Linked DNA regions of Methanosarcina acetivorans C2A. The protein of the gene in region 1 interacts with the protein of each later gene in a pairwise test. Links are inferred from orthologs where the notes say so. Each region holds a gene or a part of one and is shown in the gene's direction. Other genes may lie near its edges.

What was found.
Region 2: the proteins of pscS (region 1) and sepS interact in binary tests that used the Methanocaldococcus jannaschii proteins (3 or more experiments, as listed by UniProt). The link is inferred for Methanosarcina acetivorans C2A from one-to-one orthologs.

What each region holds. Positions count from the first base shown.
Region 1 is NC_003552.1:838,291-844,332, forward strand. The notes cover bases 1,627-4,573. They hold pscS (O-phospho-L-seryl-tRNA:Cys-tRNA synthase), read left to right. Parts: upstream 1,627-2,493; coding sequence 2,494-3,654; downstream 3,655-4,573. Other genes in these bases: MA_RS03770 (exosome complex RNA-binding protein Csl4), read left to right, coding at 1,627-1,764; MA_RS03775 (DNA-directed RNA polymerase subunit L), read left to right, coding at 1,882-2,160; MA_RS03785 (winged helix-turn-helix domain-containing protein), read right to left, coding at 4,014-4,352; MA_RS03790 (hypothetical protein), read right to left, coding at 4,468-4,573. In the rest of the region: MA_RS03765 (METTL5 family protein), read left to right, coding at 1-201; more of MA_RS03770, read left to right, coding at 829-1,626; more of MA_RS03790, read right to left, coding at 4,574-5,064; MA_RS03795 (ferredoxin domain-containing protein), read left to right, coding at 5,391-5,945. UniProt on the Methanocaldococcus jannaschii protein: Converts O-phospho-L-seryl-tRNA(Cys) (Sep-tRNA(Cys)) to L-cysteinyl-tRNA(Cys) (Cys-tRNA(Cys)).
Region 2 is NC_003552.1:109,960-116,032, reverse strand. What follows is about bases 1,515-4,492. They hold sepS (O-phosphoserine--tRNA ligase), read left to right. Parts: upstream 1,515-2,182; coding sequence 2,183-3,802; downstream 3,803-4,492. Other genes in these bases: MA_RS00455 (DUF169 domain-containing protein), read left to right, coding at 3,833-4,492; MA_RS00465 (haloacid dehalogenase), read left to right, coding at 1,515-1,819. In the rest of the region: MA_RS00470 (UPF0147 family protein), read left to right, coding at 116-388; more of MA_RS00465, read left to right, coding at 1,187-1,514; more of MA_RS00455, read left to right, coding at 4,493-4,501; MA_RS00450 (DnaJ domain-containing protein), read right to left, coding at 4,554-5,270; molecular chaperone DnaK, read right to left, coding at 5,423-6,073. UniProt on the Methanocaldococcus jannaschii protein: Catalyzes the attachment of O-phosphoserine (Sep) to tRNA(Cys).

The sequences.
Region 1 (6,042 bases):
TCGTCAGCATTAAGAACAAGTGAGGTAATATATTCCATCCATAACCGTGGAAGCCTTGCTTTTATCCAAAAGTTCATTAAGCCTGCGGTCATTACACACTCTTACGTTGCGAAATTCCCTCTTAAAAGGACTTTCGACTTCCATCAAAAAGAAAGAGAAATTATTGAGGTAGAAATTTACAGGATCGCTGTTCATGGATGAGGCTGGTGTTCAAAACCTGTGTTCAGGAGTCATTCAGGGTCTCATGTTTTACAGCCTTAAATTTTCAGATTTCACTTTAAAAGGCGGGATTGATAAATCTCCTTAATGGAGAACGGGTCAATAGTGCAGAGAATATCTCCGCAACAATGGGACAATTTATCCGTAACAATGGAACAAATTCTTCCATAAGATTGGAACCAATTATCCATAACAATGGAACAGGTCTATGGCGTAGATAGGTACTTCGGGAAGGTTATCTAAATAATTTGATGGCTAGTAGAATAATATGGTTACTTTGCATTAATAGGACTTACGCACTTGAGTACAAAATCAAGCACATTCGGCGTTGCAACTTGGTTATTGTTTTATACCGTGAAGGTTTAATGCCATTGATTACTCGGTTCAACCGCGTAAGTCCTAATTAATATAGCTACATGTATTGAAACGTATGCCATGCTGTAAGGGAAGAACTAAACTGGAAAATATTGAGGAAGGAGATTGCTCCTGTGCCTCCTGAAGTTGAATTCTCGATGGGTTAAGTTGCCGCCAAAAACTCTATAAAGATTACTGAAAACCAGTAGAATGACTTATTTACATAACTAATAGCGATAATTCAAATGAGGGATCATGATTAGAATCCGAAAAAATAAGACTACCAGGAAAAAATTAACAGGCCCTGGGGAAGGAAAACCGGTTGCTGAAAAATCTGTTCCGGTAGCTGCAGAAAGCAGGGAACAGTTTAAAGGCCAGCCAAGGGATCAGCCAAGAGATCAGTTTAAAGGTCAGTCCCGCGGCCAGTCCAGAGACCAGTTTAAAGGTCATTCAAGGGATCAATTTAAGGGCCAGTCCCGTGGGTCCAGAGATCAGTCAAAGGATCAGTTCAAAGGTGACCTTGGAAAAAAGAGAAGATTCCCATATTCTAAGAAATCTCCCAGAGATAGGAAGGAAATTCCGGGGTTCAGGCCTCCTGCCAGAGAGCCTGTGAGATCCGAAGAAGACCTCGAAAAAGGAGGTTTTGTCCTTCCTGGCGAACTTGTCGGGACTACAGAGGAGTTCAAATCGGGTGCCGGAACAACAGTAATTGGTGGGGATATCTATTCCACTGCCACGGGAAATGTGCTCATTGACAGAAAATCCAGAGTTGTCTCGGTTAAGCCAAACACCCTTACCCCAAATATCCTTAAGGTAGGGGACATAGTTTACGGCAAGATCACTGACGTCCGAGAGTCCGGGGCAATGGTGGAAGTTGCAGGAATCGAAGGAAAAGAGAACAGGGAAATTGTCAACACAAGGCCTGGGGATATCCATGTTTCAAATGTGAGGGACTCCTATGTAAAGAGACTCTCAGATGAGTTCAGGCCCTCTGATATCGTAAAAGCCAGAGTTATTGATGTTGATAGAATGCGTCTTACCACATCCGAAGATTCCCTTGGAGTTGTAAAAGCTTACTGCTCAAACTGCAGAGGCGAACTTGTCCTGGAAGGGAAAAAGCTTAAATGCCCGGTCTGCAATATGACTGAAACCCGTAAGATCTCAACCGAGTACGGGAAAGGAATCCGGTAATTTTCTCTTTCCCCATCTTACTTTATGCAGGTTTTGGCATTTTATGACGGATTATGCATTTTGCGGCAGGTTGTAATATAACCAGCTATATCACTCACCATTTACAGGTGGTCACCAATGGAACTGAACATTCTTAATAAAACAAATAACGAGCTTGAAGTCGAGCTTAGAGGCGAAACTCATACCCTTCTCAATCTTCTTAAGGACCTCCTGATTAAAGATGAAAGGGTTGAAGCGGCTTTCTATGACATGAAACACGTGAGCATCAGCGATCCTATCCTTTACATCAAAACCGATGGTACAGACCCGATTCTGGTCTTAAAGGAAACGGCAGCAATCATTATTGCTCAGTGTGATGAGTTCATCGATGTCTTCAGCAAGGCAGCAAATGCCTGAAGCCGGATGACCTGCAGGACGTCTCTTAAAACGTCTCTTAAAAGACGTTTTGCCCTTTTTTCTTACCAGGGGGCTTTCTCCTACTCTATATACTTTAGATAAGGGTTTCCGGATAGTATTTGTTCGCTTTCACAAGGATTTTTACGGGATTTTACTGTCTCTTTATAAATTGCTTCTGGAATACCTTTTTATGAATTCCTGATATATCACTGGATATATAGGGCTCCAGACAGTTAATTTTCTCAGATCTGCTCTCATAACCAGGACAGAAACCAGAGGAGAAATTTTTCGTTTGAATAGGAAATTTTCCGTTATCACTGAGGTATAAATAAAATGACACTTGACGATTCATCTTTACAGAAGTATGGTTTCATAAAGCGAGAAACCCTCGGCAGCATAAATATCGACCCTCTGCAGACTGGCGGGCTTTTGACCGAGGCAGCCAGGCAGGCCCTTGTGGAATGGGGAGACGGTTACTCTGTCTGCGACTTCTGTGGTGGGGTTCTGGACCAGATTAAAAAACCCCCTATCCATGATTTCGTACATAAAGCTCTCCCTGAGTTTTTAGGCTGTGATGAGGCAAGGGTTACAAACGGGGCAAGAGAGTCCAAATTTGCGGTTATGCATTCCATGGGCAAGCCCGGGGACTGGATCGTGCTTGACGGGCTTGCCCATTACTCCTCTTATGTTGCAGCTGAGAGAGCCGGTCTGAATGTAAAAGTGGTACCACATGCAGGCAGTCCCGAATATTATCTTGACCCCGAAGGGTACGGGACCGCAATCGAAGAGGTCACAAAGGAAAGCGGAAAACCTCCGGTTCTTGCCCTTGTAACATATCCTGACGGGAGCTACGGAAACATCCCGGATGCAGGAAAGATCGCGTCCGTCTGCCATGAGTATGAAGTCCCTCTTCTCCTGAACGGGGCGTACTGTGTGGGAAGGATGCCCGTATCCGCAAAAGAAATCGGAGCTGACTTCATAGTGGGCAGCGGGCATAAGTCAATGGCAGCATCCGGACCTGTCGGAGTGCTCGGCGTAAGCGAAGAATATGCCCCAATCGTATTCAGGAAATCCGTATACAGCAAGGTAAAGGAAGTTGAACTTCTGGGCTGCACTGCCCGTGGGGCAACGGTTATGACCATGATTGCATCTTTTCCGGAAGTGGTAAAGCGCGTCAGGAACTGGGACCAGGAAGTCGAAAACGCCCGCTGGTTCTCTGCAAGGCTTGAGGACATGGGCTTTATCCAGCGCGGGCAGAAACCACATTCTCACGACCTTATGTTCTTTGAAGCTCCCGGCTTCTACGAGATTTCCCAGAAGATCAAGAAAGGCAGGTATTTCCTTTATAAAGAGCTCAAAGAAAGGAACATCCACGGCATCAAGTCCGGGCTTACCAAATATTTCAAGCTCAGCACTTTCGGGCTCGGAAAAGAAAAGCTCGGCGTTGTTGCGGACTCTTTTGAGGAGATCCTGAAAAAATACGAGAATGTTTAAAAAACTTCAAAATCGATTTTTTTTCTGATGCCCTGGAGCAATCTAATAGTCTGTTCCTTATACTGGGTATCCGGGTTACTTTTTTTGAATCTGGTTTTTGAAATCTATTTTAGACTCTCATTCTGAATGATAGATTTCTCTGAAAAGGTCTCATTCTGGATGATAAGCTAGCTGAGATGACTGTTTTTTCACCGTCTGATCCTTATTTTTTGATTTCAATTTCAGGAGAAAATTCAGTTTAAATGCTCTACGGCAGCCCCGGATGGAAAAATTTTTAAAAAAGTTTTGGGATTGTATGTTCTGTTTTTCAACATTTCCTGTAAAAAAACAAAGCCCTGTTTTCGGGGAGTTACCTGTTTTTACTTCTTCATTTCCACGTTTTCCACATACCCTTCTCCCCGCGGGGTTTGGGCATAAAATACTTTTCCTTCCTCTTCTATTTTTTCGATGTAAAGTGCATCTTCCAGCATGTTGAGGTGGAAATTTGCCATGCTGTCGTTCAGGTTGAATTTTTCTTTTATCTCCTCATAGGATTTTCTCTCACTTCCGAGCGAGATAAGGATCTCTCTTCTCGTGGTATTCTGAAGAACCTTGAGTCCGAATTTATGGTCTTCGGTCGGGTTTCTCGTCAGTTTACCTTCACGTTTCATTCGCTCGAGCCATTCTTCTTTTTTTCTTGCATTTTCATCTGAATCCATATTCGGTCACCTTTCCAATAGCATTCATTATTCCCTATATTTGCCTTACTGGAGTTGCTTTTTTAACTACTTCAACTATATCATTTTTTCAATCACTAAACCGTTTACTATAAAATTAAGAATCAAACGATACAATGTACATTTCATCTCCAAGCTTACGCTCTTTCACCAGTTCACAGTGTCTTAGTATTGCAAGCTGGTTCATCGTTTCCTGAAGGGTGAGTCCAAAAAGCTTTGAGAGTTTTTCGGGGGTAGCCCCCCCATCTTCCAGGATAAAGTTATAGATCTCTTTTTGCAGTTCGGTCAGGCCTTCAGTCCCTTTAAATCCGTGCTGTTTCCTGAAGAGTTTCATTGAACGCACTGCCATTGGGTCTGCAAACTTTATTTTTTGATGCTCTTCCAGATAGCAGTCTTCACAGATTATCCGACCGTTCTCTTTGACGGATTCGTTTTCCTGAATTTCTTTCCCGCACGCTGGGCACATTACAAAATAGAGGACGTCTGGATCAAGTTCCCGGTTCCCGGATTTATTCGTTTTTACTAGGCCGTGGAACTCAAGATAACTCACTATTTCGTAAACTGTTGACCTGCATAGTCCATATTCGGCTTTTGCCTTTTTGATAACATCCCGGATATGGAAACCACAGTCCACGTGAGCTTTTTTAATGCATTCAATTATCCAGATTTCTTCTTCATCCAGCACAAGTTTCATTGAAATCTCCAGGAATATTTGACCAAGCAGAAGCAACTTTCTGATGAAAAACGGTTTCAAAACCCGAAGTTTTCATTTCTCACAAAACCGGGAATTCTGGAACAGTCTTTTTTGATATCTGTCTCTCTATTTTTTCATCTTTTTAGTATAAAAATGTATCGTTATCTATATATATATATTTCATTTTTCAGAGGATCTTTCATTAAGATTTCATGTAAAGATTCTATTGCTTTTCAGGTACCTTTACTAATATCACCGGTTCTTTCGTTTTGCAGTCCAAAGTTCCGCCACTTAATTTATAAATAGACAAGAAGTTTTTTATTCACATGAAACTGAACTCTGAACTCGAAGCAATCGAAACGCTTGCAAAAATCATTCTTACCGCAGCCCGGACTGCCCCCAAAGGCAAAGGGATTGATGATATTGTGACCTGCCTCCTCTCACCTGAAGAAAAAACCGAACTTGCCTCCAGGATGGAAGAATTAAGCGAGATCAAAGACCTTAAATTCCTGCTCCGGGACGCCCGGAATGTCAGGGACGCCGATGCCGTCATCCTGATCGGGCTAAAAGCTTCGGGTGTGAGCAGCCTGGACTGCGGAGCCTGCGGTTTTGAAACCTGTAAAGAGATGCTTGAGCATGAAAAGGTGCAGAAAGAGTTTCTGGGCCCCCAGTGCATGATCAAGTACCTGGACCTCGGGATTGCCGTGGGCTCAGCTGCCGCAAAAGCAAAAGATCTCTGCATCGATAACAGGATAATGTATTCTGCAGGGGCTGCAGCCTGTTATTTTGAGATGATCGATGCGGATGTGGCCATGGGGATTCCGCTGAGCGTCACAGGGAAAAATGTCTTTTTTGACAGGAAGTCTACGAGAAAGCCCTGAATCAAAAATTAAAAGTGGAAAATTAGATTCTAGGAATTCTGCTAAATAAATCAGTGTAAAGAAAAAGGAACCAAAACAAAGAAAAAGGCGGACAGAT
Region 2 (6,073 bases), 730 kb from region 1 along the record:
ACACTAACACAATCGATTTCACGGATTACCGATAATATTTTATATAACTAGCCTGTCTTACACTAATTTATTAGCTCTAATTTTTACATCATAATTGACTGCGAAGGTGATTCAAATGTCATCAAATGATTCAGCAGAAGTTATCAGACAATGTCTTCAGGTCCTTGACAGCATAACCAGTGACTCTTCAGTTCCAAGAAATATCAGGCGTTCTGTGAATGAAATCATGGATATCCTGAACAATGAATCCGAACCCCTGTTCCTTAGAGCAGCATCAAGCATTTCAATTCTCGAAGATATAAGCAACGACCCAAACCTCCCACTGCACACAAGGACTCTGATATGGAACCTTTCAAGCCAGCTTGAAACCATTCCAGTAGATGAGTAAAAAAAGAAAAACAGAAGAGTTCTTCTTAATCCTGTAAAAAGGATTTGCTCCGAGAGTTCCTTAGAGAAAAAATTTGGCTCCCGGAAAGAAAATATGCTCAGATTCGTTCCTTGAGACGATTCTGTTAAAAATCTCGAACTTTATCTGATTCTAAACTAAAAACTGCCGGGAAGCGACTTGGTAATTTTGATAGTCGTCTCCGGCTGATTTTAGAATTAAATCAGGGGATCAGGGATACCGACAAGGTAAAAACCTTTTTCATCTTTTTTCATTCTAACTCCAATCTTGTTTCTTTCTAACTTCAATCTACTTCGATTTTTCCGGTCTTTTTTCGATCTGATTTTGACCTTCTTCCATGTTTTCCCTACTCGAATTAAAATTCAGATTATGACCAGAGCTTCGAAAGAAAATAAATGCTTAAAGCTTGTTAGCGAAAGAAAAGGCAAAAAAAGGGATAAAGATATAAAGAACTTCAGAATCATTTTATACATATTAAAAAAATTAGAGATTTGATCAGGTAAGAGGGGTAAGACTACAGACAAGATAATCAGAAAAAATCAAAGAAAGAATACAATTTAAAGGAAATTCATAAAGAATGCAGTAGGAAAGATATCAGAAAAGAAACTCTGAGATAGTGGCGTGAAAGCTTGAAAAAGAATATAAAACCGGGAACACATCTAAATGCGTAAAAATAGGGGATAACATGATACAGGGGGATAACATGATACGGGCGGAAAGCCAGCAGGTGGAAAAACGGTATCATAGAAATATGAAATATTTACAGGGGGGGTAAAAGTAATGCTGGAAGAAATTTCTATCCGGATAAGGGATAATTTCGAGACTAAAGATAAGATCAGAGAAGAAGGACTGAAAATTTCAAGGGAAATCGTCAGGGAATGCAGGATAGCAAGCTTTGCCCTGCAAGGGAAAGACTTTGAAAAAGCAAATAGAAGTATAGACGCGGCTGGAAGAGCTTTAAAGAAACTCAAATCCCGGTTCGAAGGGCATGCTGACATTTACCATGCCGGTTTTGTAGAACATGCCCAGCAGGAATATTCAGAAGTTGCAGTTCTCTACAGCTTATTAAAAGAAGAAGGAAAGATACAGAATCTTCCTTCCCCGGATGAACTGGGAGTCGAGTATGCTGCCTATCTTAACGGGCTCGGAGATTTGGTGGGGGAGCTCAGAAGACATGTCCTTGACCTTATAAGGGAAGAATCCTTTGAAAATGCCGAAGTATTTTTGGGGATCATGGAAAATATCCATGCAGTCCTTATGGACTTTGATTACCCTGACGCGATAACCGGCGGGCTCAGGCGAAAGACCGATATCTCCCGCTCCCTGATAGAAAAAACACGCGGAGATGTGGTAAACTCAATTCAACAGAAAAAACTTGAGCTTGCAATGAAGAGCCTGGAATCCAGGCTGTAAGACGATCAGAATATATCAGAATATAAGACCACAAAGCTGTAAGACTACAGGGCTGTAAGACAATTTACTCCTTCAGCACCCTAGTAGAGCTCCAGGATGAGAAGAAAAACTGGATAAATTTCAACCATTAAAATCATTTACTATTCAGCGCAGTTACATTACAACTTAGCATGTTTAATTACAGCTTAGCGCGATTAATTACAATTTAACGCGATAAATTGCAGTTTAGAACCAGCTACCTGACGCCCGCTATCCGATATACTTCATAGGGCTGCCAGACAATTCAACATATTCATATAAACGATAAAACCGTAAGGGTCTGATAGACCCAGAATTCCAATAATCAGTTACAAGAGGATATCCATGAGATTCGATCCAGAAAAAATAAAAAAAGATGCAAAGGAGAATTTTGACCTTACCTGGAACGAGGGTAAAAAAATGGTCAAAACCCCTACCCTTAATGAGCGCTACCCCAGAACCACCTTTAGATACGGGAAAGCTCACCCTGTTTATGATACAATCCAGAAACTGAGAGAAGCCTATCTGCGCATGGGTTTCGAAGAGATGATGAACCCCCTTATAGTTGATGAAAAAGAGGTCCACAAGCAGTTCGGAAGCGAAGCCCTCGCAGTCCTTGACCGCTGTTTCTATCTTGCAGGGCTGCCTCGCCCGAATGTGGGGATTTCCGACGAGCGTATTGCACAGATAAACGGAATCCTGGGGGATATAGGGGACGAAGGCATAGACAAGGTAAGGAAAGTCCTCCACGCTTACAAAAAAGGGAAAGTCGAAGGCGATGACCTTGTGCCTGAAATCTCGGCAGCTCTTGAAGTTTCGGATGCCCTTGTAGCCGACATGATTGAAAAGGTCTTTCCCGAATTCAAAGAACTTGTAGCCCAGGCAAGCACAAAAACACTGCGCAGCCACATGACAAGCGGCTGGTTCATATCCCTTGGTGCCCTCCTTGAGCGAAAAGAACCGCCTTTTCACTTTTTCTCAATAGACCGCTGTTTCAGGCGGGAACAGCAGGAAGACGCTTCCAGGCTCATGACCTACTACTCGGCTTCCTGTGTTATCATGGACGAAAACGTGACCGTAGACCATGGAAAAGCCGTTGCTGAAGGGCTTCTCTCCCAGTTTGGCTTTGAAAAGTTCCTCTTCAGGCCCGATGAAAAACGCAGCAAGTACTATGTGCCTGACACCCAGACTGAGGTCTTTGCCTTCCACCCGAAACTCGTGGGTTCGAACTCCAAGTACTCGGACGGCTGGATCGAGATCGCAACCTTCGGGATCTATTCCCCGACAGCCCTTGCCGAATACGACATCCCGTGCCCTGTCATGAACCTGGGACTCGGAGTCGAAAGGCTTGCCATGATCCTTCATGACGCCCCTGACATCCGCTCCCTGACCTATCCGCAGATCCCCCAGTATTCCGAATGGGAGATGTCGGACAGCGAACTTGCAAAACAGGTCTTTGTGGACAAGACCCCGGAAACCCCCGAAGGGAGGGAAATTGCAGATGCCGTGGTCGCCCAGTGCGAACTGCACGGGGAAGAGCCAAGCCCCTGTGAATTCCCTGCCTGGGAGGGGGAAGTTTGCGGACGGAAAGTAAAAGTCTCCGTAATCGAACCCGAAGAGAATACGAAACTCTGCGGGCCTGCTGCCTTCAATGAAGTCGTTACCTATCAGGGAGATATCCTTGGCATCCCGAACACGAAGAAGTGGCAGAAAGCCTTTGAGAACCACTCCGCAATGGCAGGCATCCGCTTCATAGAAGCCTTTGCAGCCCAGGCTGCCAGGGAAATTGAAGAAGCTGCAATGTCCGGAGCAGATGAACATATCGTCAGGGTCAGGATTGTAAAAGTTCCCTCGGAAGTCAACATCAAAATAGGCGCTACTGCCCAGCGTTATATCACGGGCAAAAACAAAAAAATAGATATGAGAGGCCCGATCTTCACCTCCGCAAAAGCGGAATTCGAGTGAAACAGGCAGTAAAAACAGGAAATGAGCTGCATGCAGAAAGAAAAAGTGCCGTTTTCAAGATACCCTGAACTCAGGCGATTGATGGGAACAGGAGAGCCTGCCTGTGTTACCTTTGAAACGGATGAAAAAGACGGAAAAGGAGGTGAAGAGCTTCCTGAAAAATCCGGCTTTCTATTTTGCGAACTTGTGCAGAAAGCCCGTATGGGAGAGAAATTCCGGATTTCCGGACAGAACTGCGCTCCCGGAGATTATATCCTTGGGCTTTCTGAGGAAAGCCCTGCCGGATATTATCTTAAATCCGGAAGGTACAGGGATATTCAGGCTGCGGAAAAGGCAGCCCTGTCCCTTCCGAGATTAAAGAGAAAATTCTGTTCCGTAGCGATAGAGCCTCTGTCCCTTAACAGGGGCACCTTTGATGTGCTAATTCTTTTCCTTAAACCTGAGAAAGCCATGCGTATTATTCAGGCAAATGCCTATTCCGAAGGAGAAAGGACATTGATGGACACGATGGGAGCGGCTTCAATATGTGGAGATTGCACCGTACTGGCTCTTGAAAAAGGCATTGGTTTATCTTTCGGGTGCAAAGGTTCAAGAAAACATAGCGGATACAAAGATTTTGAAGTCCCTCTCGGGATTGCTTTTAAAAAAATAGAGGAAATCGAGGAAGGGCTTTCAAAGCTTCCCGAAACAACGCAATGAAAGGTAGTAAGAGTCACTCGATAGGAAACGAAGAAATAAAAGAGGAGGCTTCTCATATTATTTTGGCGAAGAGGTTCACCACACTTTCGATCCACATAGCTTTTAACTGGCCCGGAGCAACAACTGCAACGGTTGCCAGAAGAAAGATCATGACTAGAGCAAAGGCAAATACCTTCATTAAAAATGAGCCCGCTGAAAAATTCTCTTTGTGCTTGCTGTCATCGACTTCTTCTAGCAGTCCCTGATAACTGACTTTTACACTTGACCAGTCGGCATTTTCCCCTTTTGATTTTCCTGACGGGTCTTCATCCTCAGAATCCTGTTTTTTTCCGGAATAGACATATCTGGACCAGTCAACAGTATCTGTTTCGGGAGAGGAATTTGATTGGGCAGAGCTCAGGGGGTCACTGGAAGATTTGAACGAAACGTAGGAGATGGTAGTCGACCTGAAGGGAGATTTAGAGCCTGAAGGTATCTCGGGAACTTCCGGAACCAGAGATTCCTGCGTAACTTCCCGGTTACCAGGATTCTCAGAATTGGCAGAAATTTCCGTTGCCTTTTCTTCCGGGGGCAAAAACATGTCATATGCCTTTCTTTTTTGAGGATCCTTGAGAATTTCGTAAGCTTCTTTGATTTTTATGAACTTTTCATGGGCATCAGGGGACTTAGCTCTGTCCGGATGATATTTCTTTGCAAAATAGTGATACCTGTTTTCGATCTCCTCCGGGTTTGCACCTCTGGGAATATCGAATAACTGATAATAGTCCACTGCTTTCCAACCCTCTGAACCTGTATAATTGAGCAATTAACCGATTTTGAGTATTGAGCAATTAACCGATTTTGAGTATTGAGCAATTAACCGATTTTGAGTATTAAGTGATTAACCGATTTTTATTGCTGAGCTGTTAACCTATTAAGCGATTACTCGTTGAGACCTTCGGGCCTTTCGATAGTAACACTTCGCATGATTCCGGTCCCAAGGTCTTTTGCCGTAGCATTTATTATTCCGTTAGCGTCAATGTCAAAAGTAACCTCTATACGCGGGATGCCTTTTGGGGCAGAGGGAATGTTATCGAGCACAAGCATTCCAAGGGCAACGTTTTTTGATGCGACCCGTTCCTCTCCCTGAAGGATTTTACCTCTCACAACCCTCTGGTTATCGTAATGTGTGGTGAAAATTTTACTATTCCTTGTGGGAATTGTTGTATTTCTGAGAATTATTGGCGCCATCAGATCTCCCACAGTTTCAAACCCCAGGGAAAGAGAGATCACGTCAAGAAGCACAAGGTTGCCTGCATCAACTTCTTCTCTGGGAGACTTAAGAAACTCGTTTCCAAGAATTCCTGCCTGAACCGCAGCCCCCATTGCTACCACTTCGTCAGGGTTAATACTCTGAAGAGATTTTTTTCCCATGAAATCCTCTACGGCTTTCACTACAGAAGGGATTCTGGCAGAGCCGCCTACAAAGATTACTTCATCAATTTCGGAGGGAGAAAGCTTTCCATCCTGCAGGGTTTTTTTCATAATTGATAAAGTTTTTTTAACAAGGTCTTCTGTCATCCTGTCGAACTG